3 regions of the Shewanella sp. P1-14-1 genome follow, and region 1 is predicted to be linked to each of the others. Evidence: predicted binding sites of a transcription regulator. Region 1 holds the regulator's gene; each other region holds the start of a gene.

Region 1 (12,173 bases):
CAGGGTAGGATAACGCTTGTTCAACTCGGTGACGGTCTTGGCTACTCATCGATTGCAGCACTTTCTTATACACTGCATCTGGCAAGCTACGTAAAATATAAGCCAGGTCATCGGTGTCCATTCCTGAAGTGGCTTGCGCAACTTTTTCAGGTGTCATGCCACTGATAAGCGAATCTTTTAACTCTTCACCGAGTTCTTCAAGAATTTCACCGGCTTGTTCTTGGTCGATAAGTTGCCACAACACTTGGCGTGTTTTAGGGGGAGATGACTCAAGAATGAGGGCGACATCAGAAGCGGCCATATCATGCAGCATATTGCGCACATGCACAAACATACCACTACCAAGTGCTTGGGTGAGCTGATTTAGGCGCTGTTCTGTAAGTTCGCTATCTATCACTTCGATACTCATTCGCCACTCCTCAAAAATTCGATTGCTAATATTAACTTAACAGTGTGTAAAGGGAGAAGCAGTTTCTAATATGGCGTTGATTGCCGTATAAAAAATAAGCAGGTTATGGTGTGGGTCATGACATTATTATAGTTAACTATCACTGTTTGTTGTTGATAATTTGCTGTTGATTGGTTTAATGCGCTTTGAGCAGCGCAAAAGCTTAGTTTAAGCGTATTCCCGAGTAGGATATGAGGTTAATAAAGCATGGTTGTTAGCGGTCTGGAGTCGTAAATTTCAATGTTTTGCTAGTAAGTGATAACTAGCAACGAGTAGGCCTGAAAGCGTTAAATCATATAAAAGGGTTAGCTTTCTTCGTCAAATTTGTCGTTAATCAGTTGGCAAACCGCATCTAGTGCTTGCTGTGCATCAGGGCCTTCAGCCTGAACAGTAATCACTTTTCCTATACCACTTTCTAGCATTAATAAACCTAACACACTCGCTGCACTGGCTTGTTTGTCACCTTGAATCAAGGTAATGCTGGCTTTAAATTCCGTAGCCAATATAGCTAATTTTGTTGCCGCTCGAGCATGAAGCCCAAGTTTATTACTGATGGTGATTTCTCTGGAGATATTCATCGTCACAGGTTGAGCTCTCGGTGGCGAGCGCTAACTTGGTGTTTACTGTTACTGAAGCGCTGTGTGAGTTGATCTGCAATATAAACTGAGCGATGCTGTCCACCTGTGCAGCCAATCGCGATGGTAAGGTAACTGCGATTATTGCGCTCAAGGTGCGGCATCCAAGTATCAAATAAATTCTCAATCTGCCAGATGAACTTATTGACTAGGGGTTGTCTGCCTAAGAATTCTTGTACTGGTTGATCAAGACCCGTTAATGGTCTTAACTCAGGCTCCCAATGTGGGTTTGGCAAAAAGCGGACATCAAACATAAAGTCGGCTTCAGTAGGCATACCGTGCTTGAATCCAAATGATTCAAAGTGAATGACTAATTCTTTATCAACACTGCCCATAAGAATTTGTCGGACTTGATCGCTCAAATCGTAAATATTCAGCTGAGATGTGTCGATGTAGTGATCAACCATTTTGGCAATTGGTTCGAGCAATCGACCTTCAAGTTGAATCGCTTCTTGTAATGAGATTTGATTTTTTGACAGCGGGTGTAATCGACGTGTTTCACTGTATCGTTTTAGCAGTACTTGATCATTGGCATTTAAAAATAAACTAATGATCGTGGTATCGTCGGACAACAAAGCGATTTGCTGCTCTAATACTTTGCCTTGCTCTTCGATATTACGCACATCAACACTGATGGCGACAAGTTCGTTATTTCCTTTTAGCTGCTCTAGTAGGCTGCCAATCAGTGGGAGAGGCAGGTTATCAACACAGTAATAACCTAAATCCTCTAACACTCTTAAAGCAACTGATTTACCTGAGCCCGATCGTCCTGATACGATGACAAGTTTCATGCAGTAATAACCTGATACAGTTCTGTAGCGTCATGACTCTTTCGAAGTCTTTTAAGGATGAGTTTATCGCTTAATTTCTCAGCCATACTTGATAACGTGCTTAAGTGTTGCTGACATTGCTCAGAAGGAACCAATAAGGCAAATAAAATGTCTACTGGCTTCTTATCAATAGCATCAAAGTCGATAGCTTCTTCACATTTGATCAAAATAGCGATCGGCGATTCAATGTCGTCTAAACGCCCATGTGGAATCGCAATGCCATTGCCGATACCTGTGCTACCCATTTTTTCACGTGCTATTAAACTTTCGAAAATAGCTTGTGAAGATAGAGTAGGGTACTGGTCAGCCATTAAATTGCTGATAAGTTCCAGTACCTTTTTCTTACTGCCCGGAGTGGCACAGGTAGTGCACGCCGGCTGCAGGATGGTGCGAAGTTCCATCGTTAGTGTTTAATTAACTTCTCTTTGTGTTTAATTACCTGACGGTCTAATTTGTCTATCAGGGCGTCAATTGCGACATACATATCTGCGTTTTGAGATACGGCAAAAACTTCACCTCCTTTGAGGTGCAATTTAGCTTCGGCAATCTGTTGTAACTTTTGTACATTGAGCACAACGTGAACATTATTGATCTGTTCGAAGTGACGTTCAAGCTTTGAAAACTTAGTTTGCACATACTCACGTAAAGATTGAGTAATTTCGATATGGTGTCCAGTCAGGTTAATTTGCATAGATCATCCTCCAATAACAAAGGCTTATAAGCTTTTGCGTTGGTTTGAGGGAGGGATGAGCATTGCTTCACGATATTTGGCGATCGTACGCCGAGCAACATTGATCCCTTGTTCAGCCAGTAGCGTCGCCATTTTACTATCGCTAAGTGGCTTTTTCTGGTTTTCTGCAGCGACCAGCTTTTTGATAAAGGCTCTGATTGCTGTAGATGAACACTCTCCGCCATCATCGGTACTTACGTGGCTAGAGAAGAAGTATTTTAGTTCAAAAAGGCCGCGAGGGGTGTGCATATATTTTTGAGTTGTAACCCGTGAGATGGTCGATTCATGCATCTCTACCGCTTCGGCAATATCATTTAATACCATAGGCTTCATGGCTTCTTCGCCGAACTCAAAGAAACCTTGCTGGAATTGAACAATACAATTTGCCACTTTTAACAGGGTTTCATTGCGGCTTTCAATACTTTTAATAAACCATTTGGCTTCTTGTAAGTGACCGCGAATGAATTGGCTGTCAGCTTGATTGGCTGAGCCTTTTGCCATGGCGGCATATTGCTGATTTACGCCTATTTTAGGCATATTATCTGGGTTTAATTCTACGACCCAACGGCCATTCTTTTTAAACACTGTGACATCTGGGATGACGTACTCATCTTTGATTGGAGTAATTTGTAACCCTGGGCGAGGGTTCAGTGTTTGGATAAATTGAATCGCTTCGCGTAAATCATCTTCTTTAAGCTTGGTTTTACGCATTAGTAATCTGAAATCACGACCTGCTATTAAATCTAGGTGTTCAGATATCAGTAATTTTACATTTTCTATGCAAGGGATTTCGCTTGGGTATTGTCCCAATTGAATCATCAAACATTCGCTTAAATTTCTTGCAGCGACGCCCACTGGATCAAAATGTTGTACACGCTTTAATACGGCTTCAACCTCATCAAGTTCAATATCCTCAAGACCGAGTGCATCGAGAATATCTTCTGTTGATTGGGTTAAGTAACCTCTATCATCAATTGCGTCGATGATGGCTGTCGCAATGGCGAGGTCATTTTCAGAAAATGGGGTTAAGTTTTTTTGCCATTCTAAATGTTCGTATAAACCTTCAGTCGTTTCACCTTGAAATGGCATATCGTCATCACGGCTTACAGCGCCAGAACCTGAGTTAGGAGAGGCGGTGTAGACTTCATCCCAAGTGGTATCCATTGGTAAGTCTTCAGGCATGGACTCTTTCGTAAGTGACTCTGTTGTATCGACTGATGAGGTGTCTTTTTCTACGCTGACTTGGCTGTTATCGCTAAAATCGGTGTCAGTTTGCTGAGCATTGTCTTTGACTGGTTCTTTTGTTTTGGCAAACTCATCCTCAAGCTCAAGAAGAGGATTTGAGTCAAGTGCTTGCTGAATTTCTTGCTGTAGCTCCAAAGAGGAAAGTTGCAATAAGCGAATGGCTTGTTGCAACTGCGGGGTCATTGTCAGGTGTTGACCCATTTTAAGTTGGAGTGAGGCTTTCATTTACCGCTTATCCCTAATTGAATTTCATCATCGCGACTACAATGTTATGGGTCTAGCACCTTTGTAAGTGTTAGCTAGACTTTAACCGAACTTGGGTTCTACTTTGCCAAAAATTAGCGTTAAGTTTTGAGTCTAGTGTATAACGCTAAAAAGTGGGACTGGTTGGCCGCGAAAATGCCATGCTTGTACACTAAAGAATGCTAACTATAGCTTGAATTGCTCACCTAAGTATACTGACCTGACTTGCTGATTGTCTAAGATCTCAGCAGGCGTACCTTCAGCAATTAAATCTCCGTGGCTGACAATATACGCACGTTCACATACATCAAGTGTTTCACGGACATTATGGTCGGTAATCAATACTCCAAGACCACGATTTTTTAGTTGTTGAATAATTTTCTTAATATCTATCACAGAGATAGGATCAACACCCGCAAATGGTTCATCTAATAAAATAAACTTAGGATTGGCGGCTAAAGCGCGTGCTATTTCTACACGTCGACGTTCACCACCTGATAGAGCCATACCTTGGCTGTCACGAATATGGGTAATATTGAACTCTTCTAATAAGTGCTCTAATTCTTCGATTCGTTGCTCACTCGATAAGGTTTTGCGGGTTTGCAGCACTGCCATGATGTTATCGTGCACAGTGAGTTTTCTAAAAATGCTGGCTTCTTGAGGTAAGTAACCAATACCTTTACGAGCACGTAAATGCATTGGGTCTGCAGTCAAGTCGTCAGAATCAATCAAAATACGACCTTTATCGCTTTTGACTAAGCCTACAACCATATAAAAGGTTGTGGTTTTACCTGCACCATTTGGTCCTAAAAGACCAACAATCTGACCCGTTTTAACGGTTAGGCTAACGTTTTTGACAACTTGGCGGCTTTTATAGCTTTTTGCTAAGTTCTCAGCTGTTAAGGTAATTTGTGTCATTATTGCTTTTGCTCTGCCGCAGGGGTCGTTATGTCTGCATTGGTTGAGTTTTGAATATCAGATTCTTGAGGGGTGACTGATTCAAGGAGGGCATCAGTGTTAGTTTCAACAGCATTTGCCTCAGGAGTCACTGTTTGATTCTCAGTTACATTGCTAGGTACATTGTCAGTCGTATCAGCATCTGGGTTATCAAGCGAATCATTATTTTCTAACGGCGCTTCGTCTGAGTTATCAAGTTCTTCGTTTTCTTTATTCAAGTCAGGGTAATTTTCTGGCTGAAAAATTGTGATAACTCTGTCTTTTCCTTCACCTGTGCTTTCAGCGATCAGTTGCTGTTTATCAATATTATAGCTAATGAGATTACCTGTAACCTGACTGCCTGCCTGGTCAAGTTTTGCATTGCCTTTTAAGGTTAAAATACTGGTCGAAAGCTCATATTTTATTTCGTTTGCACTTGCGGTACCGATACGGCCATCATCGAGTTCTTGTGAGAAGGTGGCTGGATTACCTGTCGCAATCATGGTTTTTTTGCCACCCGACTCTTCACTGAATGCACGTAATTGATCGGCATTAATATTAATGGTGCCTTGCGTCACATTCACTGGGCCGAAGAAAATCACTTGGTTATTTTTAATATCTGCTTTTTGGCTGACGGCAGCAACTTTAAGCTCTTGTTGTAAATCACCTTCTTTAGCATGAACGCCGGTGACTGTCACTAAGCTCAATCCCATTAGGCTCATACCAAGAATACTTTTTCTAATAAAGTCTGTTTTCATAAGCTTATTGAGTGAAAATGTCAGTGTTTTACTTTGCTTCATATGTTCCTTCTACCTGACTTAAAAGCTCTAACTCTTCGGCATTTAAATCAGCATAAAGGCCTAAGCCTTGTATTTTAAAATCTTGTCCTGAGACATTAATCTGTCGATCAGACGTCATGATCATGGTATTTAAATCTAACGCAAGCATACTTGTGGTTAGCGATTGTACTGGTTCATTGATGTTTATTGCATCAATAATAACATTTTTTTCTAGCACCACTTTACCAGTTTCTTTATTAAGCTTGCCTAATTCAGCGGTTAATTGCCACTCAGCTTCGCCGTTTTCTGGATAGATAAGGTATACAGGCTCAGTGAATAGGGTTTCATTGGTTTGCTGAAAGTGTTCCATGTGTTTTGCTGACACCCGGCTTTGTACTAATCCTTGCTCGTTAAATTCTGTGCTTCGTAAGTCATTAGCGATGAATTCTGGACGCGCGGGATCGGGAAGCTTATTGGCTTCCATTTGACTACGCTTCACTTGCACTTGCCAGTATAAAACTAATGCTGCACCAAAGAAGCCGAGAATAGCGAGGGTGGTACGGCTCATATACTCATTCCGTGGGCTGTTTCGAACTTGTCTTGGCTAACAAGCAGTAAATCAGTTAACTCACGTAAAGCGCCGTTACCGCCATTAATGCGAGTGATCATTTGGCAATGTTGTTTTACGTATGGGTGACCATCTGCTACGCAAACAGCTAAGCCCACTTCTTTCATAACGGGTAAATCAACCATGTCATCACCGATATAGGCAACTTCATCTGGCGTTACATTATAAATACTGAGTAACTCTTTAAATGGTGTGAGCTTATCGTCTACCCCTTGATAGATATGGCTAACACCTAGCGCCGTCATTCGATTTTCGACAATGGCAGACTTTCGGCCTGTGATAACGGCAACACTGATACCGCTAGTTAAAATCGATCGAATACCGTAACCATCACGGGTATGGAAAGCTTTCAACTCTTCCCCTGCGTTACTTAAATATATACGCCCGTCAGAAAAGACCCCATCAACATCACAGATCAGGAGTTTGATTTTTTTAGCGCGTTGCCAAATATCGTCTGATACAGGGCCATATAATCCTTGATGAACTTGACTATTCGACATATTAAATGACTCCTGCTTTTACCATATCAAGCATATTAAGTGCGCCAATTGGGCGTTGATTTTCATCAACAACAATTAAGCCGTTGATACTTTTTTCATCCATCACTTGTAAGGCTTGTGCTGCTAAAATATCAGCTCTGATGGTAATGCAATTAGGGGTCATCACTTGTGAGATTGGCGTGGTGCGTAAATTGACTTCGGCATCAATCACTCGGCGTAAATCACCATCGGTGAAGATACCGACTAACTGTTGGTTATCATCAATAACGGCAGTCATGCCTAGTCCTTTATTGGATATTTCGTATAGTGACTCTGTGATGCAAACCTGGCTATTAACTTGCGGAACATCGCTTCCTTGATGCATGACGTCTGATACTTTAAGTAAGAGTTTACGTCCTAATGATCCACCTGGGTGTGATAATGCAAAATCATCACGAGTAAAGCCTCTGGCTTGCAATAATGCGACGGCTAGGGCATCTCCCATTACCAAGGTTGCGGTAGTGCTTGAAGTAGGCGCTAATCCTAATGGACAAGCTTCTTCTGGTACTTCAATGCAAAGATGCAGTTTAGATAATCGCGCCATGTTAGATTCAGGCTTACCCGTGATCGCAATCACTGGAACACCCATGCGCTGAATAACGGGTAGCAAGGTTAAAATTTCACTCGACTCACCAGAGTTAGAAATTGCTAAGATAATATCATTTTTAGCCAGTGCACCTAGGTCACCATGGCTTGCTTCACCTGGGTGAACAAAAAATGCAGGCGTTCCTGTGCTGGCCAAGGTGGCTGAAATCTTATTGCCAATGTGGCCTGATTTACCCATGCCCATGACAATCACTTTACCTTTGCACTGCAAAATTAGTTCACAAGCTTGGCCAAAGGCATCTGAATCAACGTACTGATATAGGTTATCTAACGCTGTTTTTTCAATATCAATGACTTGACGACCCCATTGACGCAACTGTGTTTGATTTATCATATGTTTCTCGTTTTTTTCCAATGCTAATGAGTCTTTAACAATGGTGAGTGACCCATCTTTATGCCCCGTTATTGAGATTGAAATAAGACAATCTGGTACGCAATAAAGACGACTAATAATATGGCGCCATGCCAGCGAGTTAATTGTTTCTTCGCTCCACTTGATAATACGAGCACAGCAAGGGCTGCACTGGTACCAAGTGTCATGTAAAAATCACGGCCAGCAGCATTGGCATCTATTTCCCCAGGGGCAATCAATCCTGGTATAGCAAGTACCGCTAGGATATTAAACAGATTCGAACCCACAATGTTACCAATTGCGAGATCATCTTCTTTTTTTAATACGCCAGCTACGCATGCTGCTAATTCAGGCAAGCTTGTTCCCACTGCAATAATGGTTAAACCAATGACTAAATCTGATAACCCAAATGTCTTTGCAATGCCTACAGCGCCGGTTACCATCCAGTCAGCAGAAAGCGGTAGCAAAACCATGCCAACAATAATCCAGATAATAGCATGTAATGTAGGTACATTTTTAGGGATCTCTGCATCAGATTCGTCAGATAGTGGATCTATTTGCTTATTTCTCAGTGCTTGCCAGATGAAATAACCCATTAACGAGAAGAAAGCGACCAAAAGCACTGTGCCTTCAAATCGGGTTAGCATACCGTCATGAATGAGGTATCCGGCTAACACAGTTGCCGCTAACATTAACGGAATTTCACGTTTAAGGGTTTGTGAGCTAACTGATATAGCACCTAATAGTGCTGTAATACCAAGAATTAAGGTGATGTTAGCAACATTTGAACCTAGGACATTTCCAACGGCAGTATTGCTCATCCCTTCCATCGACGCTGTTGCAGCCACAAACATTTCAGGAGCAGAACTTCCCATGGCCACAATGGTTAATCCAATCAGCATTGGAGGTAGGCCAAGGTTTCTAGCGAAAGCGGCTGCGCCATATACGAAGCGATCTGCGCTCCAAACTAATACGCCTAATCCAGCGATTAGCATTAAAATATTAAAAAGCATGTGGTTCCAAAACGTGTGTTAATAGCGATATTTGTGCAGGATTTTAACAAAAATATGAGCTGATGCGATAATTGTTGTGGATTGTAACTCATGGTGATTGATTTGTTGTAGGTTCTTACACAATTTCGTACAATTCAGCTCTACACCACATGCGCCAGGAAGGCTATTATTTCTTCAATATCCGATTCCAAATTATTAGATTCAGCAATGCCATTGGTCGAAGTTCGCCACATGGGGTTCAATCGTGGATCACGTGTTATTTTTGATGATATTTGCTTGAGCATTCCCAAAGGGAAGGTGACAGCGATTATGGGCCCGAGTGGCATCGGAAAAACAACCTTACTCAAATTGATTGGCGGCCAATTAACGCCTAACAGTGGTGAGGTACTTTTTAGTGGTGAAAATGTTCATCAATTAACACGTCCGCAATTATTCGAATTACGTAAACGAATGAGCATGCTTTTTCAAAGTGGTGCGTTATTTACCGATATGAATGTATTCGATAACGTCGCATTTGCCCTGCGAGAGCATTCAGGCTTACCTGAAGAGCTTATTCGTAAAATTGTGTTAATGAAGCTACAAGCGGTTGGGCTTCGAGGCGCAGCACAGATGCACCCTAATGAACTGTCTGGTGGAATGCAGAGAAGGGCAGCATTGGCGCGGGCAATTGCACTAGAACCTGAAATGATTTTGTATGATGAACCATTTGCAGGCCAAGATCCTATTTCCATGGGCATGCTGGTGAAATTGATAAGCGAATTATCGGATACCTTAAATTTAACTTCAGTGGTGGTCTCTCATGATGTGGACGCCGTGCTGAGTATTGCCGATTATGTTTACGTCATCGCGGAGAAAAAAGTTATTGCTTCAGGAACTCCTGAAGAATTACGTGCTTCTGATAATCGTCAAATTGAGCAATTTATCAAAGGTAATCCTGACGGCCCTGTGCCATTTCATTTTCCTGCCGAAGATTACCAACAGGAGATGCTCAATGGGAGTGATTAACCGCATTGAAAACATCGGTCGCTACGCATTAGATTTTATCGCTGGTTTAGGGCGAGCTGGGCTTATGCTGTGGGGGGCAATTGCCCATTTACCTAGATTGCAAAAAGGGCTTCCTTTACTGCTCAAGCAAATTTATGTGCTTGGTGTGCGCTCAATGGTGATTATCGTCGTATCAGGTCTATTCATTGGTATGGTGTTAGCGCTTCAAGGTTATACCGTACTTGCTGATTTTGGTACTGTTGAAAGCCTAGGGCCTATGGTTGCCTTGAGTTTATTGCGTGAACTTGGCCCAGTGGTCACAGCTCTTTTATTTGCTGGTCGAGCGGGTTCAGCATTGACAGCTGAAATCGGATTAATGAAATCTACTGAGCAATTGTCTAGTCTTGAAATGATGGCCGTTGATCCGTTGAAGCAAGTTATCGCACCTCGTTTTTGGGCTGGAGTGATTTCAGTGCCATTATTAACCATGATGTTTTGCCTTGTTGGAATATTGGGTGGTCATTTGGTGGGGGTAGAATGGAAAGGCATTGATAGCGGGTCTTTTTGGTCAATTCTTCAAGCGTCGGTTGAGTGGCGTCAGGATATTGTTAATTGCTTGATTAAAAGTACCTTCTTCGGTGTGGTTGTGACATGGATTTCTTTATATCGCGGGTATGAAGTCACGCCAAACCCTGAAGGGATAAGCAAAGCCACTACCTCGACCGTGGTGCAAGCAAGTTTGGTCGTACTCGCATTAGATTTCTTGCTGACTGCAATCATGTTTGGTCAGTAGTCATATTTTTAACGTTCATAAATTAAGTGGTTGAAGCGTATGTTGACAAGGAAAGTAGAATTATTCGTAGGCGTATTTTTGCTCGCTGGGCTGCTGGCATTTTGTATTTTGGTATTCAATGTTGCCAACGTAGAACTAAAACCCAATCAAGCTACCTATACTCTAAAGGCAGAGTTCAACAATATTGGCGGGTTAAAAGTACGCTCGCCAGTTAAAGTAGGCGGAGTTGTCGTTGGCCGCGTGACAAATATATCCTTAGACACTAAAAAACTTGTGCCCGTGGTAACGTTAACGATGGACAAGCAATATGATCAATTCCCTGAAACCAGTAGCTTATCGATTTTAACCTCGGGTTTACTTGGGGAACAATTTTTAGGCTTAACCCCAGGTTTTATGGATGATGATATAGAGATGCTAGCGGATGGCGATAGAGTCCATGACACTCGTTCAGCATTAATATTAGAAGATTTAATTGGGCAACTTTTGTATAGCGTTTCTTCGAAGGATTAATAGGAGAGTATCATGAGCCAATGTTTCATACGTTTATGGCGTGTTTGTGTCTTATTCGCGGTCATCATTTTGCCAGTACAGGCTAGCGAAGTGATCGACACCCATGACCCTTTTAAATTAGTCCAGCAAGTATCCAGTAAAACCTTTGAACGTTTTGATGCTGATAAGGCACTCATTGATGCTGATTTGAGTCATTTGAAAGTCATTGTGCGCGAAGAGTTAATGCCTTATGTGGATTATAAGTATGCAGCTTATAAAGTCATGGGGCAGTATTTACGCGACACCACACCAGAGCAACGAGAGCGTTTTGTTGATGCATTTGAAGGGTATTTGGTTGCGACTTATGCGCAAGCGTTCACCGAATATACTGGACAAAAAGTGCAATTTTCTCCAGCTAGTGAATTCGAAAATGAAAAGTTTGTTGATGTAAATGTGCAAATTATTGAAGACGGTCGTCCGCCAATTAAGGTGATGTTTAAGGCTAGACGCCTAAAAGATGACAGTTGGAAAGCATTCGATTTAGTCGCTGAAGGGGTCAGTTTGCTGGCATCTAAACAGTCAGAAATCACCAACCTTATTCGCCAAAAAGGGGTTGATTCAGTGATTGAGATGCTTAAAGAGAAGACCCAGCAAGAAATCAATTACAAACAGGATAAGGAAAATGCTGCGTGATTGAGTTTTTACAGCAAGGTGACATTTGTGAAATTAAAGGGCAACTAAGGCAAATAGAGGTCATCGATTTATGGCCAAAACGACAAGAGTTGTTTACTGATTCGACTCAGGTGTTAGACTTGTCAGCTTTAGAGTATGCCGACAGCGCAGGCGTCGCTTTTTTACTTGAGCTGGTTAGTTTAGGTAAAAGCAGTAAAAACACCACTCAGCCAAGGAGATTGGCACATCCG
Region 2 (7,218 bases), on a different contig from region 1:
TGTCGCTCATCCACTAAAAGTAGAGCTAAATATCTAGATGGCAATAAATTTAATAGTCATTATCTACATTTGCCAGCTAGTGACTTTACCATTTTCAGTGTATACATAAGTACCAATTGAATAGATATGCTGTGTGCTTGTCCCCCAAGAGCCAGTAGATAATGACGTATTTTCTGGCGTACCCCATGAGCAATACATTGGAGCTAACTTCATACCTATGTATATTTCCCCTTTTTTGATAGCTTCCATCTCTTTAAAGGTAAAATCATTCCTAACTTCCAATTCAGAAATAATCATTTGAGCATTCGGGTTAAATTTAATGTCACCGTACTGACGGCTTATTGCCAAAGTATCACAGAGCGTTTGACTGTCCCATGATGCTGCTTTTTCTGGAGTCATAGTTGCACAGCTGGAAAGAAGAATTAGCATTGATGAAAGTAGTAAAATATTTTTAAACATATGATAATCCGTTATTTTATAGTCGGTTAAAATCGATTTTTATAAAGAGTATTACATTAATGCAGGGTGTGCAGCCTAAATTAGTTAATTGTTTTTTGTTTTCTATCAAGGACGATTAAGAATAAAGCTAACATCTTTGTGGAAAAATTTAACTAATCATTGCCAAGGTGGTTACTGGGTGGCTTTCGTGGCAACTAAACCTAATAAGCCATTGATTTATAAAGGCTAAATATTAATATTGGTCTCCCCACAAGGACTCGAACCCTGATCGATCGCTTAGGAGGCGACTGCTCTATCCTGTTGAGCTATAGGGAGACAGGGCAATTATACAAGCTTTTAATATGATTAAAAGGCTTCAAATTTAAATGCTTAATAGTTAAGCATTTGAGTTAGTTGACCTTTAATCGTCAACTAACGCGTAGTTTCAACATCATAGACTTTTAAGATGCATTACCTGTTGCTAACTGATTTAGGTAGTTTCTAGCGGTGACATTATCAGGATTGATTTGCATCACATTATCGAAAGCTGATTTAGCCCCTTCGATTTGCCCAAGCCCTGCTAAAAAGACGCCGAGTTTAATCAATGTACTTTCGTCAGTAGGGTATTTGTCTAAATAATTTAAATACAAATCCAATGCTTGCTGGTTTTTACCTTGTAAGGACAATATGTGGGCATGCTGAGGGTAATATTCGTCACTGTAATGAGCCAAAGACGTTATTGTTTCTTCAGCTAAGTCAATTTTGTGTAGTTTAAGCGCAAGCAATAACTGCTGCTTTAATTCGACTTCAGTTCGGCTTGTGGGTTCAATTTCCAGTAACGCAGTTAATGCTGCATCAAAGTTATTTTCTAAAAAATGTACATAATGCAACGCGAGATGGAATAACCTATGTGCAAACTTATCATTGGCAATTAATGGCTCTATATTGTTAGTGAGTAGTGTTAAACCATCGATATTCTTATGTTGTTTCAAATCTAAAATTTTGGCTAATGTATTGTCTAAATTTTGGTTCTTTTTCTTCATCGAAAAGTATGGATGAGCAAAGCTTGTGAGTTGATCTTGATAGCTGTCACTTGCTGATTTTAGTTTGGATTTTTCATCTAGTGTCAAAGAGCTAGCGACTGTGTTGTCGAGCATTGCTTGAAAAATATTGACTCGTCCCGGTTGGTTGTGCTTTTTCCAGCCTTCGGTAATCAATTCTATTGATGGTGCGTCGCTTATTTCTTCACGTCTTAATTTGACAATATCTAGTGCGGTCTCAGTTAACTCTTGAAGCTGTTCAGTAATGATTTGATAAGCACTATAGTACAAATGAGTCATCGAATTCATTTGTTTAAAGGACCAATCCTGAGTCTTCTTTGTTGTCAGAAATTGCGTAAACTCAAAATATCCGAATACCTTTATCGACATATTATATTTTGGAAATTTCTTATTTATTTTTTGCTCAATTTTATCGATTTCACTCGCTTTAGCTTGAAACGCTGCAGAGTGCTGTTTCAACTTTTTAGCTTCATTATTAATGTGTAAGGCTTTGATAGCCAGCTTGCTTATAGCTTTAAAAGCCTCGTTAGCAGCAGATAATTCAGTTTGAATACGTTGTAATTTTTCTTGTTTGTTTTCACTAGCTGATGGAACCATTTCGAGTAACTGACTTGGACTGCAATCAGCTGAAACAATTGAAACTTGTTCTTTTGGTATATGGGTAATACCTTGAATTTTAGCTGCATTTATAGATAGGTTAACGATTTCAACATTAGGGTAAGTCTCAGCTTCTTCTTTTAGCGCGAGTGCTGCATGTATCAGTTGAATTGGCGTTTCAGCAATGCTACCTGAGTAGGTTTCTACCCACTCATGAATAATACTATTATTACTTCCGGCACTGGCTTCAACGCTTCCTTTTGCATGAGTGACGCCTGCAGAGGAGTGACATAAATCAACGCCGCTTAAAAGCACTTGTTTAAAGCCCATCTCAATTGCCACTCTGATAGCACTATTGGTTACCGTAGGACCAATGGTAAGAATGTTGTTAGTTTCTTCCCATGGGAACCGATTGCCTAAGAACAATGATTTTCCATTCCACTGGGCAATGATTCTATGATTGACATGGTGTGAGTTAATAAACAGGCTTTCATTTGCGAGGCTCATCATATCGCGGTTAACCTCAAAACTTGTATCTTGAGGATCTACTGAAACAATAATATGAGCTGGGATCCCAGCAGCAGACAACTTTGATGCGAACCTTGATACGGTAAGAATGAAAAGCTGTTCATAATTAGCTTTAATCCAATCAATATGTTCATCAAGTGATGGGCCGCCACCAATCACTATTGCAGTTTTACCTGCAAATTGATTTTTCAATATCGAAGCTGGTTGGTTATTTTCGACAACATTGAAAAATTGTTCTACAAAAAATGACTTTTGAGTAAAATTTGCTTTATGTGAGGTGGTTTGTTGTTTTATTAACTTATAAATTTGGCTGTAGTAGCCTGAATATTCTTCAACCACGCCTGCAGAGGCGGCTAATGAGAGTGTAATGGCGATTTGATCTTTTATAAGGAATAAATCATCTTCGCCCGATTCTATATGTTCATTAAGTTCTTCAAGACTTAGCACTTTAAGGTAGTGTTGCTGCTCCTCTGGTATATCAATATTTAACATCGACATGACTTCTGGTAGCTCTACAAAAATGTATTTACTTCCTGCTACCTGTGGAGACTCAAGAATATAATTAACCAATAAGCCAGAATCGAGACCTAGAATGACGTGTAATGTATCTTCCTTAAAAATATCGTGTTTATACTTCTTTTTAAAAGCGGTTATAGAGTCTTCTTTTTCAAAGGTATTCCTGTTGATGCAGGGCAAGTAGTACTCATCAAATTGACTAATGGCGAACTGATTATTAAAAACTGATTGTGATGTAGCCATTGTAAGTAAAACCTTCTTGTCTATTGGTATATGTTTTATCGATTCACGTTCACTAATTTTTAAATCTTAATCACAATATCTTGGATCTGTATGTTGCCAGAGCTTTCAATACCTTCTAGTAAGGCTGTGGCGCTTTCTTCTGAAACTTGTTCTATTGTGACCGTGGCTCTATTTTTAGTTGCAACAGCTCGCATTAAATTCACTCTATCAGGAATGTTTTGTTGTAACACGATTTGGAAGTTATCACCCATTTTGACGTTATTTCGACGGCCTAAATTAATGATGATTCTATTACCTTGCTTAGCAACGATTTGACCGAGTAAAGGTCGACAATTTAGTAAATTATCAATATCTTGAGTGCTTTGTTGTAAAAGCTGATTCATAGTTTGACCATAAGTTGAGCCCCAAAACCGTTGGGTTGAAGGTGACACGGTTTCATCTCGTTCAAAATCCCACTCAGCTTCTGCTTGATAGTCTTTGCTCCACACTTTTTCACCACTAATGCCATGGAACATGGTAAACCGTAAATTAATTTGTCTTAAAGGTGTCTCATCCCATAATCCAAATAAAGAACTCGAGTATGGCTCGGTTGAAATATCCAGGATTTCCGGTTGTAAGATATATTGGCTGTCGGTTATTTCGCCAAGCCAGCTTGGTATGCGTTGGCCTTTGAAGTTGATGAGTTGGTTGGTATGGTCAAGCTTCTCCTCGGCGTGCATACGAGCAAAACTGTAGTCAGAGCCATTATTTAATAAATTGCCAAACTGCTGTGATAAAGCTTGTTCAAAGTTAGCAAGTTGTCCGTATCGAAGTTGTGAGCGGTCACGCATGATGGCTTGGGGGATCATTATTGCCGCTTTTAATTGTTGGCTGTGGCATTGCTGTGCTTGGGGTTTAGACTCAAGATTGAGCCGCAACATAACCGTGATATCTGATGCGCTGATGATTTCAGACACGAGCTCAATATCGTTAGCTTGGCCCATGCGTTTTATTTGAAATGCATCTTGAGTTAAGTTGCCCTGATTAATACTTTGCTGGCTATTAAAGTTCACACCCGCTTTTAAGCTGGCATAGTTTAATGCTTGATTAATCGCATCCTCGCGGGCTTTATCTATATTGCCGTCAATAATTTTGGCTTTTCCTGACACTTCAACTCTTTGCGCTAATACAGAGTGACTGAAACAAGCTGAAAGAATAACCAGCATGATAATCGTCAAATATTTAGAGCTAACGTTTGGCATGTTCATGTTCGCTTTTCACAATATCGAAGAAAAAGGGTGCCAACTCTATGACGGTTTAGCACGACTTAAATTAATTATCATAATAAAAGCAAAAACCATGCCTGTATGAGCTTTTAGCAGTGAACAGATGGAGATAAATTCTTTATTTCAAGGTAAAGGTTTTGAATGTGTGGTCGATACACTATCTATAGTGTGTTTAATGTGTGCTCTGATTGGACCTAAAGCCTGTTAGTGGCAACATTACTGAACCTAACATCACATCAATGCTGAGACGTCATTGTAATAAGGAATAAGCCATGAGCCGTTTAATCATTTTTCCCATTGCGTTGCTAGCGGCTGCTTGCGCTAGCGAGCCGCCTGTGTCGACAAATGAGTTAGCTTATGTAGAAAAGCCTACTGAAACTAGCTTTTGGTTTAGTGATGAACCTGAAGTGCAGCCTGCGCCTTTACAATATGACATTACTAAAGCCGGTCTAGCCCCTAAATCACATGTGAATATATTGGCTGAAAAAGTCGTAAATGAATTGGTATTACAAAATGACAGTTTACGCTCTGACCAACCTTTACTTGTAACCACTCCGGTTAATACCAGTGATTACAGCAAAACGGATGCTTTAGGCTTACAGTTACAGCAAGGTTTTGTTGCCGCTTTTCATAGTCATGAATTTAACTTGGTCGATTTAAACGTGGCGAATGCATTACGTTCAACTGAGCAGGGCGAGTTTATTTTAAGTCGAGATTGGAAGTTACTTCCGTCTGATTTGCCTGTTTCTCATGTTGTCGTTTCGACTATGGATACCACACCAATGGGCTTAGTTCTTAATGCAAGAATTGTGAATGTGACTAATAATCGGGTGGTGTCAGCAGTACAAACTTTTGTGAATATGAATAGTTTACCTGGCTATTTATCACCTTCAAATCAAGTCATTTTTCAAGATGGATTGCTTTTCCGCCATGAAGCGTCTGGTCAAGGTAATGCCGTAGTATTGGGAGCAAAATTATGAATAAGTTAGTGGTTCTATTGGTTTCATTATTGGTAATCTCGATAAGTGGTTGTGCAAGTAATGATAAATATGTGCAATGGGAAACAGAAGCGCCAGATCAGTTCCCTAAGTTAACTGCAATTGGTTATGCGCCTTTAGCGACTCAGCCTGCGAAAGAGCAGTCACATAAAGTTCTAATGGCCATGCAAGCGTCAAAAATCGCGGCATATCGAGAATTAGCAGAGCAAGTATATGGTCAACAGATTGATGCTCATAGTCAAATGAGCGACTGGATGCTCAATAACGAAACCGTTTCTGCCAATGTGTCAGGAATGATTAAAGGCGCGAAAGTAGTAAAAAGCTATCCTGCGGGTGATATGTATGTGACCGAGTTAGAGCTGGATTTTGCTCAGGTGTGGGATCTTTATCAGCAACAAAATCGCCCCCGTCGTGTAAAAGAAGTGACATACTTTTAATGTAAAATCCGACAGAAATAAAAACCGCCAATAAAGGCGGTTTTTTTATGTTTGTCATTAGCGATGCTGTTTTGCCATTGGAGAGATTGCAGCTGACCTAGGATGAACTGTCTACATGGCTTAAATCGATATTAGCTTTAGGCTTTGAGGTTTTGGCCTAAAGATGAAATTGTCGACGTTCGGCCTTTGTCGTTATAAGTTAAACTGGTGGCATTTCTACTCATTTGCATGGCTTGAGAAAAGCGATTTAAGCTCGCAATATTCAGTTCGATTAAGCTAGCATTTTGATTATTGATGTCTTTACACTCTTCGAGAATGGTTTTAGCTTCAGCGACTTTCTCAATGAGTTTAGGCTCTGAATTGAGCAAAGATTTATCAGGATGATTAGCTAATTTCTCATCATTTTGTTGAAGCGTATTCAAACACTCCACTTTTTCGCGTGCAAGTGCTAGCAAGGTGTCGGCATCTTGATCTGCTAAGGCCTGCTTTTCTGCAGATACAAGTTTTTTCAGCGACGACAACGTGCCGTGCTGAAAAGATAACAGCTGTAGTAATTCATTCATAATTTACTCTTTATAAAAACCCACATCATAACGACAAGGCGTAATGCGATGATGATTGTTTATCCAAGAGCAGGTATGACGCTACTCTTGGTCGAAATTTAGTCCGCTCATGTCAGCTTCAAAGCTTGCAATATTCGCCGCTAATTTTTCAGGGTCGACTTTATAACGTCCCTCTGAAATGGCTGACTTTATTGCATCAACTTTGCTTTGATCAATTTCAGGTAAAGATGCCATGTTAGTTTGGGCTCCTTGCAGCTGCTGTGCTTGCGAGGTAATGCTGACCGAATCACTTTTAATTGGTGCAGCCTGTTGCCCAGCTGACTCGGCAGCTTTTGGGGCAGCACCTGAGTCACGATTAGTACGCAACTGAGTGTGTGATGCTGTTTTAAGATTGTTAATATCAATTGCCATTTTAGGCTCCAGCGTAATTTATGGTTTTCCTAACAGGCTATCGACCCTGTTGGAAAAAACTTTAGGAATATTTTACATCCTAACTTCAACTTCGCCAACTCCGGTGACAATGACATCTAATCGTCTGTTTGAGTTGGCATTTCTGACTCTTATTGCATCGC
Region 3 (12,173 bases), on a different contig from region 1:
AACGGTATTGGTTCGATTAATCGGTCGGTCGCTTGCCATAGCAACAGAAAGAGGAGGGTAACAAGCGGGTGGCGTTAACCTTCCTTCTAAGCTTTGGGGAATGATATTCACTTTCGCATTGGGGGTGGCATTTGGACTGGTTGCAATTTTTTTTGCAACTGTCTCTTTAGCTAGCTCGGTGATGGTCGATAAAGTATAGGTAATAGTGCTTTGTTCACTGGCAAAAACCGGTAAATGAATGCAAAGAATGAGCAATAACAGTAATGTGTTTTTCTTCATATCTTGTTTCTAGCGGTGGTGGCCAGAATACCTCTATACTTTTAAGTTAAGCTAACAACGCTTTGATTTTGGATAAATGGTTATCGGGCAAATAAAGAGTCATAAGTTTGACTTTTTTGGCTTGAAAGCACCGATACGGTTTAAATAAGCAATAAGTATGCCTATTACCTAAATGCGATAGTCATCGCGACATAAATAATTGCAGCGTATGCTACAATTTGACAAATATGGCTTATGGTCGCTTTAAGTCATAAGTAATAAAGTCCTTAGGGGCAGTATAAATAAAACAAGGCAGGGTTATGTCGAGTATTCTTGAGTCAGTTAATAAACGTACGCAGCTTGTAGGTCAAAACAGATTAGAGTTGTTACTATTTAAGTTGAATGGACGTCAGCGTTTTGGCATTAACGTATTTAAAGTAAAAGAAGTGCTGCAATGTCCTCCGTTAACGACATTACCTCGTTTGAGTCCGCTGATTAAAGGTATTGCCCATATCCGTGGTTCAACCATCTCTGTGATTGATTTGAGTGCTGCAACAGGTGGGCGTCCTCTTACATCGACAGAGAATTGTTTTATTATCATTGCTGAATACAACCGAAGTATTCAAGGGTTCCTAGTCAGTTCAGTTGAACGTATTATCAATATGAACTGGGAATCGATTATGCCACCACCACAAGGGGCTGGGCGTAACTCTTATTTAACTGCGGTAACTGAAATCGAAGGTGAATTGGTTGAGATTTTAGATGTTGAAAAAATCTTAGACGAGATATCACCTGTTAAGACTGAAATCAGTGAAGAAGCTAATGAAGCGTTAACCATTGATCGTGACCAGCATTATCACATCATGGTCATTGATGATTCTGCAGTGGCCCGTAAACAAATTATTCGTTCGCTTGAGTCGCTTAATTTGCAAATTGATACCGCCATTGATGGTAAAGATGCGCTAGAAAAGCTTAAAGCGATTGCGACTGAGATGGATAATGTTGCTGACGAAATTCCTTTGATTATTTCGGATATCGAAATGCCAGAAATGGATGGTTATACCTTAACGGCTGAAATTAGAGACGATCCTAAGTTGAAAGACATTAAAGTGGTACTTCATACATCTCTTAGTGGTGTATTTAACCAAGCAATGGTTGAGAAAGTGGGTGCCAATGACTTTATCGCCAAGTTTAATCCAGATGAATTAGCATCTGCTGTAAATAAACACCTAATTTTATAAGCAATATTGATAAGTCTGACTATGATTAAATAGATAGTCAGACAGTTATTGTGAGCAATACGTTGTGCTTGTCGATAGTCGTGATAAGTTAATAAAAGTAACCTGTTCACTCTGAAGTGACGCTAGTGTCATTTCTTATAATAGGATGTAAATGTGACGAATAAATCACTCGCTGAAGCAGAATATAATCAGTTTAAGCTCTTTTTAGAACAGCACAGCGGCATTGTATTAGGTGACAACAAGCAATATTTAGTAAGAAGCCGATTAGCTCCTTTGATGGGTAAATATGATTTGCCGTCATTATCAGAAGTGGTTAAAAGGTCGATGAAGCCAACGGAAAGGCATTTAAGGGCGGAAGTCATTGATGCAATGACAACGAATGAGACCTTATGGTTTAGGGACAAATATCCGTTCGAGTTGCTCAATAATGCATTATTACCTGAATACAGTCGCTTAGGAAGACCGTTAAAAATTTGGTCTGCTGCTTGTTCTTCAGGGCAAGAGCCTTATTCACTCGCGATGACGATTTTGGAATACCAGCAACGTAAACCAGGCGCATTACCTGGTAATGCAACCATACAAGCGACAGATTTATCTCCGTCAATGCTTGAGCGTTGTAAAAATGCTGAATACGATAGTTTAGCCCTCGCTAGAGGGTTATCACCTGAGCGTAAGCGCCAATTTTTTGATCCTTTGCCTTCTGGTAACATGAAAGTGAAAGATAATGTGAAGCGTTTGGTAAACTTTAGGGCACACAATCTTCTTGAAAGTTATAGCCTTTTAGGAAAGTTTGATATTATTTTTTGCCGTAATGTTCTGATTTATTTTGCCCCAGAGGCAAAAGCAAAAATATTGCGGCAATTTGCTGCCGCTTTAAATCCTAACGGTATTTTGTTTTTAGGGGCGTCAGAGTCTATCTCGGGATTAACGGACGAGTTCAATATGGTTAGGTGCAACCCTGGTATATATTACCAGAAGAAGAGTTAACTATAATTTATTGTAATAGTTGAATATTTTTATTTATTAATGCCAGCATTCGTTGGCATTTTCATTTTTATCATTTCATTTCTAATAATCTAATTTTTTTGGCATAAGCTTTGCTTTAATTCTGTCAGTTAGCTGGTGGAGGCAATTTTATGGCGATTAATTTTGAAAATGGTTTAGGTATACATCAATACTCTTTGGGCATACGTGCACAACGGGCTGAAGTGCTATCCAGCAACATCGCCAATGCTAATACGCCAGGCTATAAAGCTCGAGATGTCGACTTTGCTGCAGCAATGAACAGCGCACGTGCTAAGCAAAGCGGATTACAGATGAGTCAAACAACTGACAAACATTTCGACTTGAAAGCGCAAAGCCAAGAAAACGTAAAGTTTAGAGTGCCTAATCAACCAGATACGGGTGATGGCAACACCGTTGATTCTCAGCAAGAACAAGCGGCCTTTATGCAGAACTCCTTGGAATATCAAATGTCACTGGGTTTTCTTGAAAGCAAGTTCTCAGGCATGCGTAAAGCTATTAGAGGTGATTAATCATGAGTCTATTTAATATTTTTAATGTGTCGGGTTCTGGTATGTCAGCACAATCAGTGCGACTTAATACTACCGCCAGTAACATTGCCAATGCTGATTCAGTTTCCAGTAGTGTTGATCAAACTTATAAGGCTCGTCACCCGATTTTTGAAGCCGAAATGGCCAAAGCAAGCCATGAGCAAAATAGTTCTCACAGTGTCAGTGTTAAGGGCATTGTTGAAAGTGATAAACCGTTATTAAAGGAGTTTTCTCCTGATCATCCTATGGCTGATGGTGACGGCTTTATTTACAAACCGAATGTCAATGTGATGGAAGAGATGGCGGATATGATTTCAGCATCTCGTTCTTATCAAATGAATGTCCAAGTGGCTGATGCGGCAAAATCAATGCTGCAACAAACACTTCGTATGGGTAAGTAATATGAATTTTGTGGGGGGTAAAAGATGAGCCTCATTAATCCTTACAGCAGTCAGTCTTTACCACAGACTCAATCTGCTAGTAGTACTGGTATTGCATCCAATACACAAGAAACAGCCAGTACAGGGAATGCATTTTTAGACAGTGTGGCCTTACAAGGAGAGCCAGAAACACCTGAACCTAATAGCCAGGAACTGACTCAATCAGATTTCTTTGCTTTATTGAGTCAACAGTTATCAATGCAAGATCCGTTTAAGCCTGTTGAAAACGATCAAATGATTTCGCAAATGGCATCATTCTCAACCGTTGACGGCATTGCCAAGTTGAATGAAGAAATTCTCAACTTAAATAACTTAACGAGTTCGAGTCAGGCGCTGCAGGCTTCAAGTTTAGTAGGCCGTAAAGTGTTAATTCCGTCTGATACGGGGCACATATCGTCAGATAGTCCAGAAGTCAATGGCGTGATAAGTACACCAACTTCTATCGATACCATAACAGTCAGTATTGAAGATGAAAGTGGCCAAGTTATTAAAACCTTTGAAGTTGACGGTTCTGCAGGCGGTAACATTGATGTGTCATGGGATGGGCTAGATAAAAATGGCGACCCAGCTCCTGAAGGCAATTACGCGATAAAAGCGAACGGCAAAATTGATGGAAAATCAGAAGATTTAGCAGTATCGACCTATGCGCATGTGACTAGCGTGTCACTGGGTAACACCACAACAGGGGCAATATTAAACCTACGTGGTATTGGTGGTATTCAGTTGTCAGATGTTTTAGCTGTCACTGAAAGTTAATTAGCTTATCAAATTTAAAGCTGGCAGCTGTGGCAGTCAGTAAAACAAACAGAATGAGTAGGAAAGGGGTGAATTATGTCGTTTAACATTGCTTTGAGTGGTATTTCTGCAGCTCAAAAAGATCTCAATACCACTGCGAATAACATTGCTAACGTTAACACCGTAGGCTTTAAAGAATCTCGTGCCGAATTTGCTGACGTATATGCTAATTCAATTTTCTCTAACAGCAAAACTGCTGTCGGTGGCGGTGCGACAACGACACAGGTTGCACAGCAATTTCAGCAAGGTAGTTTACAGTTTACCAGTAACTCTTTAGATATGGCGATAAGTGGCGGTGGTTTCTTTGTGACATCATCAGGTGTGGGAGTTCAAGATCACGCATTCACTCGTGCTGGCGCATTTAAAGTTAACTCAGAAAGTTACATGACTGATTCTGCTGGTAACTATTTACAAGGGTTCCCTGTCGATGCTGACGGTAACTCTACCTCGGTTAGTTTAACGACGACTCAACCAATTAAGATCCCTGATACGGCAGGTAGCCCAGTGAAAACTGAGAATATTGGCCTTCAGATGAACCTTGATGTGGGTGAAACGCCATTAGATCCTGCTAACTTTGATCCCAACGATCCTGACACGTTTAATAAATCGACTTCAGTGACGATTTATGACTCACTTGGTGAATCGCACATTATGACCACCTATTTTGTTAAGCCGACAGAAGGGGCTTATACCGGTGAAAGTAATTGGGTTGCATTCTATGCTGTAGATGGCAAACAAGTTGACCTTGACCAAGCAAATGGTGGTTCATACGGCGCTGATACGACTGGTGACGGTGTTGCTGATACGACAAGATTTGCTGAAAATGCATCAGGCTGGAAAGGCTCGGTATTAAAATTCAATGATGCGGGCGCATATACAGGCTCAGATCCTGCGGTGGTTGAAACTGTTGAGCTGGGTGTTAATGGTGCTAACGTATTAGGCCCTGGCGCTGATGGCAGTCAAAAAGTCACCGTTGGATTTAATAATCCAACTCAATATGCATCTCCATTTGAAGTGACTGAGTTAACTCAAGATGGTACCACCGTCGGTCGTTTGACTAACGTAGGTATTGGCGAAGATGGCTTAGTGACAGCAAGTTACAGTAACGGTTCGACTGAACCATTAGCTCGAGTTGCTTTGGTTCGTTTTGCTAACGAGCAAGGTTTAACCCAAGTGGGTAATACTTCTTGGAAAGCCAGCTTAGATTCTGGTCCAGCGCTAGCAGGTGAAGCAAATAGTGGTACCTTTGGTAGTATTCGTTCATCGGCGCTTGAACAATCTAACGTTGATTTGACCACTGAGTTAGTGGATTTGATTTCTGCACAACGTAACTTCCAAGCGAACTCTCGTACACTTGAAGTGAATAACACGTTAAATCAGTCGATTCTTCAAATTCGATAAGTTTGACTTGTTTTGACAAAGAGTTGCCGCAACGGCAACTCTTTGCCTTTTCGTTTTTTGCCTCTTATTGTTTTTCTTTTCACTTCCTGCTTTTCAAATACATTTCATTTAGTTAGCCATTCTCTATTCACAATTTATATATTGGCACACTCATTGCTAGTTCTAGTTATATCTTTAGTTATGTAAAAAGTTTGACGGAGCGGCAGATGGACAAATTACTGTATGTTGCCATGAGTGGGGCAAAGCAAAATATGAATGCTTTGGCTGTTCGTGCCAATAATTTAGCCAATGCGAATACCGATGGTTTTAAAGCTGATTTGGCTCAAGCTCGCTCTATGCAAGCATTTGGGGAAGGCTTACCGACACGTGTCTTTTCTATGACTGAAAGCCCTGGGCAAAATTTTAGTTCAGGCCCAATTAAAACTACGGGTCGTGATTTAGACATTGCGATTAAAGATAAAGGTTGGATTGCAGTGCAAGGTGCTGATGGCGGCGAAGCGTATACCCGCTCCGGTAGTCTAAGTTTTGACAGTACAGGCTTATTAACTAATGGTCGAGGCAACCCTGTTATGGGAGAGGCTGGATCGATAGTTTTGCCGCTACCAATCGACAAAGTTCAAATCTCGCCTGATGGCATTATTTCTGTAAGACCTCAGGGTGCAACTGCGGATGTGGTTGAAGAAGTGGCACGAATTAAATTAGTTAATCCATCAAATGAAGAAATGATGCGTGGCGAAGATGGGTTATTTAGGCTGACTTCGGGCTTAAATGCGCCGAACGATCCTAATGTGAATATCGAAACAGGGGCTGTTGAAGGCAGTAATGTTAACGCTGTTTCAGAAATGGTGGCGTTAATTGATATCCAGCGTCAATACGAAATGCAAGTGAAGATGATGAAAAATGCCGAAGAGCTAGACCGTGCTTCATCATCCTTAATGAGAGTTAGTTAGGAGTAATAATTATGCATCCCGCTTTATGGATCAGTAAAACAGGCTTAGATGCCCAACAAACCGATATTGCAGTTATTTCTAATAACGTGGCGAATGCGAGCACCGTAGGCTACAAAAAAAGCCGTGCAGTATTCGAAGACTTGCTATATCAAACAGTTAATCAAGCTGGTGGTATAAGTGCAGATAATACTAAGCTGCCGAATGGTTTGAACATTGGTGCCGGTACTAAGGTCGTGGCAACTCAGAAAATGTTCACCCAAGGTAACATGTTAACCACTGATAACTCTTTAGATTTAATGATTGAAGGCCCTGGATTTTTTGAAGTCGAGATGCCTGATGGCACCGCTGCTTATACCCGAAATGGTCAATTTAGCTTAGATGAAAATGGCCAGATTGTGACTCCAGGTTCTGGTTATGTCGTGCAACCGTCAATCACCATACCTGATGATGCAACTTCAATTACAGTTTCTGCCGAAGGTGAAGTATCAGTAAAATTATCTGGCGCGACAGAAAGCACAGTTGTTGGACAGTTAGCCATGAGCGATTTCATTAATCCATCAGGGTTAGATCCATTAGGGCAAAACTTGTATACCGAAACTGGCGCAAGTGGAACGCCTATTCAGGGAACAGCTTCTTTAGATGGCTTAGGCGCTATTCGCCAAGGGGCATTAGAAACATCAAACGTTAATGTGACTGAAGAGCTAGTAAACCTGATTCAAAGTCAGCGTATTTACGAAATGAACTCTAAAGTGATATCAGCTGTTGATCAGATGATGTCTTACGTGACTCAGAACCTATAACTGTTATTGAAAGGAACTGGATTATGAATAAATACCTAGCGTTAGCATCCGTTATTTTCATTGCCGGTTGTAGTTCAACGCAACAAAAACCTATACCTGATGATCCATTTTATGCGCCAGTGTATCCAGAAGCACCACCAACTAAAATGGTGTCGACGGGGTCGATTTACATGGACCATCAATCGTCGAGCTTATATTCAGATATACGAGCACATAAAGTCGGTGACATTATCACAGTGTTGTTAAATGAATCGACTCAAGCTAAAAAAAGCGCCAATAACGAAATCAAAAAAGACTCTAATTTGAGTGTTGACCCTATCTATGCTGGTGGCGGCAATGTGACCATTAAAGGTGTACCACTTGATTTACGTTATTCTGATGCGATGGACACCAAGCGTGAAGCTGATGCTGACCAATCAAACAGCCTTGATGGCAGTATCTCAGCTAACGTGATGCAAGTGCTCAGTAATGGCAACTTGGTTATCCGTGGTGAAAAATGGATTTCGATTAACAATGGCGATGAATTTATTCGTGTTACAGGCATGGTAAGAAGTCAAGATATCACTCCTGAGAATACAGTTCAGTCAACTCGAGTAGCCAATGCCCGCATTCAATATAGCGGAACGGGTACATTTGCAGATGTTCAAAAAGTAGGGTGGTTAAGCTCATTCTTTATGAGCGAATGGTGGCCTTTCTAAGGAGTATGCCATGAAAATTTCATCTTTATTTATCTCCATTGCCCTTACCGCCTCAGTTGCATTAACGGTATTTTCTGCGCCAGTTCAAGCGCAGCGAATTAAAGATATTGCCAACGTTCAAGGTGTACGTAGTAACCAACTGATTGGTTATGGCCTTGTGGTTGGTTTGCCCGGCACTGGTGAAAAAACCAAATACACTGAACAAACATTCAGAACCATGCTGAAAAACTTTGGCATTAATTTACCTGATAATGTGAACCCTAAAACCAAGAATGCGGCCGTGGTAGCGGTGCATGCAGAGATGCCAGCATTTATTAAGCCCGGTCAAAATATTGACATTACCGTATCGAGTTTAGGTGAAGCAAAAAGCTTACGTGGTGGTACTTTACTGCAAACCTTTTTAAAAGGGGTTGATGGCAATGTTTACGCTATTGCGCAAGGTAGTCTAGTGGTCAGTGGTTTCAGTGCAGAAGGTTTAGATGGTTCGCAAGTGATTCAAAATACGCCAACAGTTGGGCGTATTCCTGGTGGCGCGATTGTTGAACGCAGTGTGATGAGTCCATTTGCGACTGGGGATCACCTAACTTTTAACCTACGTCGTTCAGATTTTTCTACCGCTAAAAGTATGGCAGATGCAATTAACGACTTTTTAGGTCCAGGTATGGCAAGAGCGTTAGATGCAACCTCTATTCAAGTCAGTGCGCCTCGTGATGCATCACAGCGAGTTTCTTTTTTAGCGACATTAGAAAATGTTGAAGTCGAGATAGCTGATGAATCTGCGAAAGTGATTGTTAACTCTCGCACTGGCACCATTGTCGTTGGCCAAAATGTGCGTTTAATGCCTGCAGCTGTGACGCATGGCGGATTAACGGTCACCATTGCAGAAGCAACGCAAGTTTCGCAGCCAAATGCATTTGCAAATGGTCAAACGGTTGTCACTACTGATAGCACCATTGATGTTGCTGAAGAAGACAGTCGAATGTTTTTGTTTGACCCAGGTACGACATTAGATGAGCTAGTACGAGCAGTAAACCTGGTTGGCGCAGCGCCTTCTGATGTGCTTGCAATATTAGAAGCGTTAAAGATGGCAGGCGCTTTGCATGGTGAACTTATCATCATCTAAATATTGTCGGTACGACTATGGAAAAGCTGTCAAATTCATCGCACTTTCTGGATCTAGGAGGACTAGATTCATTACGTTCTCAGGCTCAGAAAGACGAGAAAGCGGCACTTAAAGAAGTCGCTAAACAGTTTGAAGGTATCTTTATTCAAATGCTGATGAAAAGCATGCGTGATGCTAACGCAGCTTTTAAATCAGACAGTCCAATGAACAGTCAAACCACTGAGTTTTTTGAGAACATGCGTGATCAACAGATGTCAGTGGACTTGTCTGATAAAGGTATGCTGGGCATTGCTGATTTAATGGTTCAGCAATTATCACCTCAAGATACACCATTTAAGCCTGCCTCTGTCCTTCGTGGCGATATTGATGCAAACATTCAACATGGTTTATTTGATAACAAATCAGCAGACATTGCGGTCAGTCCAATAACGTCATTTGCACAAAAAACACCCAATGAACCAGTAGTAAATGTTAATCAGCTTGCCAGTCATCACTCGGTGATTGATGAGCAAGCAATGGCGAAAATTCTGGCGGGCGAAAATGACATTTCAGTTGCCGCTAATGGCAATCAATTGCCGCAATCAGTCAATAAAGCGCCGTCCGAATTTAGCAACCCTGCGCATTTTGTTAATACGCTTTATCCTCATGCTGAAAAAGCAGCTAAAGCTCTGGGAACAACACCTGAAGTGTTGCTTGCTCAGTCAGCACTTGAAACAGGCTGGGGTCAGAAAATGATCAGACGTCAAGACGGCACGGCTAGTAATAACCTGTTTAACATTAAAGCCGACACTCGCTGGCAGGGTGATAAGACATCGGTGAACACCTTGGAGTATGAGCAAGGCAAAGCTGTTAAACAAAGAGCTAACTTTAGAATGTACGACAGTATTGAACAAAGCTTTAATGATTTTGTGTCCTTTATCGCCAATGGTGAACGTTACCAAGAGGCCAAAAAAGTGGCTGCAGAACCTGCAAAATTTATTAATGAGTTACAAAAAGCTGGCTACGCCACTGATCCTCAATACGCAAAGAAAGTGCTAAAAGTGATGGAAACAGTGACTAATGGACTTAAGTCTGCATTACCAGGAGAGACTAACTAATGGCTGTTGATTTATTAAATATCGCCCGCACCGGCGTACTGGCGGCTCAATCTCAAATGGGCGTTACCAGTAATAACATTGCTAACGCCAATACGATTGGCTATCACCGTCAAGTTGCCGAGCAGTCGTCGTTAGAATCCCAAAAGATTGGTAACAGCTTTTATGGTACGGGTACTTACGTTACTGATGTAAAGCGGATCTACAATGACTTTGCTGCCAGAGAGTTGCGTATAGGCCAAACCTCAATGAGCGCCGCAGAGACTCGTTACACCAAAATGAATGAGATGGATCAGCTCTATTCACAAATTGGTTCAATGGTGCCAGATCGATTAAATGACTTTTTCTCAAGCATTAATAGTGTGGCCGATTTACCAACCGATATCGGTATGCGTGACAGTATGCTTGGCGCAGCGCAACAAGCTGCAAGTAGCCTAAATCAAATGCAGTCTCATCTCGACTCACAGATGAAACAGACTAATAGTCAAATCGGCGCGATGGCTGATCGCATCAATGAAATCAGCAATGAGCTGGCTAGCATTAATCTAGAGCTAATGAAAAGCGAAAGTCCAGACAGCCAGTTACTAGATAAACAAGATGCACTTATTTTGGAGTTAAGTGAGTATTCCGAAGTCAACGTTATTCCGCTTGAGAATGGTGCTAAAAGTGTCATGTTAGGCGGCTCTGTGATGCTGGTGTCTGGTGAAGTTTCAATGCAAATCGGTACCACGACTGGAGACCCTTATCCCAATGAATCTCGTTTGACCACGACCACTGGTAATCAAAGTTTAGTTATTGATGGATCAAAACTAGGCGGTCAACTTGGGGAGCTATTTAAATTTCGCGATGAAACCTTAGTGCCTGTTGGCCAAGAATTAGGTCAATTAGCGTTAGGTATTGCTGATGCATTCAATGAAATGCAGTCAAATGGCTATGATTTAAATGGTGAAATTGGTCAAAACATATTTACTGATATAAATGATCCACTGATGTCTGCTGGGCGTGTCGGTGAATTTGACGGTAATACTGGTACAGCCAAAATCCGAGTCAACATAGATGATGTCGGTGAATTGACAGGAAGTTCATATGAACTGTCGTTTACTGCACCTTCAACCTATGAGTTAAAAGATACTAAAACAGGTGAAGTACAAGCTTTGACCTATGATGCTGTCAATAACCAGTTAACGGGCGGAGATGGATTCAGTATCCAAATTGACTCGGTGCCAGCAGGTTTTGCAGATGGTGATAAGTTTGAAATTAGACCCAATGCAGGCGCCGCAGCAGGTATTGGTGTCGAAATGACCGATCCCAAAGGTATTGCAGCAGCTGCCCCTAAAATTACTGGTGAACCCACTAACTCGGGTGACACCAGTGTTAAGTTAACTAGCATAGATAGAACAAATGCTAATTTCCCTGTGACTGATAGTGAAATCACTATTCAAATCGATACCGTTACAAATACTTATCAAGCTTTTGACGCCAGTGGCGCAGCAATTGGTGGCCCAACGGCATTTACTCCTCCACAAATTAGTACACCTTATGGCTTTGATTTTGAAATTAGCGACACGTCAACAGCTGGCGTAACCGACAGTTATACCTTCGATTTATCATTTGCCGAAGGAGATAACAGCAATGCGATAGAAATGGCGAAACTGTCAGATGAAAAATTAATGAATGGCGGCACAACGACCTTAGCTGGCGTGTTTGAAGGTAGTAAGCTTGATATTGCTAGCAAAACCAAAGCCGCTGCCGTGTCTTTTGAATCAAATGAAGCTGTTTATCTACAAGCATATAACCGTGTACAAAGTGAGTCGGGAGTG

Evidence for each region. Region 1 encodes sigma-54, which starts transcription at its own class of promoters, with help from an activator protein. Its sites were predicted from a motif close to GTTGGCACGNNNNTNGNNT; they were not measured.
Region 2: the regulator sigma-54 is predicted to act here: its motif matches at 4,711-4,729, upstream of AN944_RS12985 (flagellar assembly protein T N-terminal domain-containing protein).
Region 3: the regulator sigma-54 is predicted to act here: its motif matches at 2,584-2,602, upstream of flgB (flagellar basal body rod protein FlgB).

The regions. Positions count from the first base shown of each region.
Region 1 is NZ_LKTL01000005.1:61,337-73,509, reverse strand. It holds gene mgtE (magnesium transporter) at 1-409, opposite strand, end outside; gene AN944_RS04910 (HPr family phosphocarrier protein) at 754-1,026, opposite strand; gene rapZ (RNase adapter RapZ) at 1,029-1,874, opposite strand; gene ptsN (PTS IIA-like nitrogen regulatory protein PtsN) at 1,871-2,314, opposite strand; gene hpf (ribosome hibernation promoting factor) at 2,317-2,604, opposite strand; gene AN944_RS04890 (RNA polymerase factor sigma-54) at 2,629-4,113, opposite strand; gene lptB (LPS export ABC transporter ATP-binding protein) at 4,318-5,049, opposite strand; partial or broken gene lptA (lipopolysaccharide transport periplasmic protein LptA) at 5,244-5,789, opposite strand; gene lptC (LPS export ABC transporter periplasmic protein LptC) at 5,854-6,414, opposite strand; gene kdsC (3-deoxy-manno-octulosonate-8-phosphatase KdsC) at 6,411-6,974, opposite strand; gene AN944_RS04865 (KpsF/GutQ family sugar-phosphate isomerase) at 6,976-7,953, opposite strand; gene AN944_RS04860 (calcium/sodium antiporter) at 8,022-8,984, opposite strand; gene AN944_RS04855 (ATP-binding cassette domain-containing protein) at 9,192-9,989, shown strand; gene mlaE (lipid asymmetry maintenance ABC transporter permease subunit MlaE) at 9,976-10,761, shown strand; gene mlaD (outer membrane lipid asymmetry maintenance protein MlaD) at 10,801-11,271, shown strand; gene AN944_RS04840 (phospholipid-binding protein MlaC) at 11,284-11,943, shown strand; gene AN944_RS04835 (lipid asymmetry maintenance protein MlaB) at 11,940-12,173, shown strand, end outside.
Region 2 is NZ_LKTL01000016.1:84,188-91,405, reverse strand. It holds gene AN944_RS13000 (hypothetical protein) at 64-459, opposite strand; tRNA gene AN944_RS12995 (tRNA-Arg) at 699-774, opposite strand; gene AN944_RS12990 (6-hydroxymethylpterin diphosphokinase MptE-like protein) at 900-3,383, opposite strand; gene AN944_RS12985 (flagellar assembly protein T N-terminal domain-containing protein) at 3,443-4,624, opposite strand; gene AN944_RS12980 (FlgO family outer membrane protein) at 4,921-5,628, shown strand; gene AN944_RS12975 (LPP20 family lipoprotein) at 5,625-6,083, shown strand; gene AN944_RS12970 (flagella synthesis protein FlgN) at 6,221-6,646, opposite strand; gene flgM (flagellar biosynthesis anti-sigma factor FlgM) at 6,728-7,057, opposite strand; gene flgA (flagellar basal body P-ring formation chaperone FlgA) at 7,130-7,218, opposite strand, start outside.
Region 3 is NZ_LKTL01000016.1:71,660-83,832, reverse strand. It holds gene flgA (flagellar basal body P-ring formation chaperone FlgA) at 1-279, opposite strand, end outside; gene AN944_RS12955 (chemotaxis protein CheV) at 579-1,499, shown strand; gene AN944_RS12950 (protein-glutamate O-methyltransferase CheR) at 1,653-2,486, shown strand; gene flgB (flagellar basal body rod protein FlgB) at 2,636-3,034, shown strand; gene flgC (flagellar basal body rod protein FlgC) at 3,037-3,453, shown strand; gene flgD (flagellar hook assembly protein FlgD) at 3,478-4,248, shown strand; gene flgE (flagellar hook protein FlgE) at 4,324-5,688, shown strand; gene flgF (flagellar basal-body rod protein FlgF) at 5,895-6,638, shown strand; gene flgG (flagellar basal-body rod protein FlgG) at 6,650-7,438, shown strand; gene flgH (flagellar basal body L-ring protein FlgH) at 7,462-8,136, shown strand; gene AN944_RS12910 (flagellar basal body P-ring protein FlgI) at 8,147-9,259, shown strand; gene flgJ (flagellar assembly peptidoglycan hydrolase FlgJ) at 9,277-10,356, shown strand; gene flgK (flagellar hook-associated protein FlgK) at 10,356-12,173, shown strand, end outside.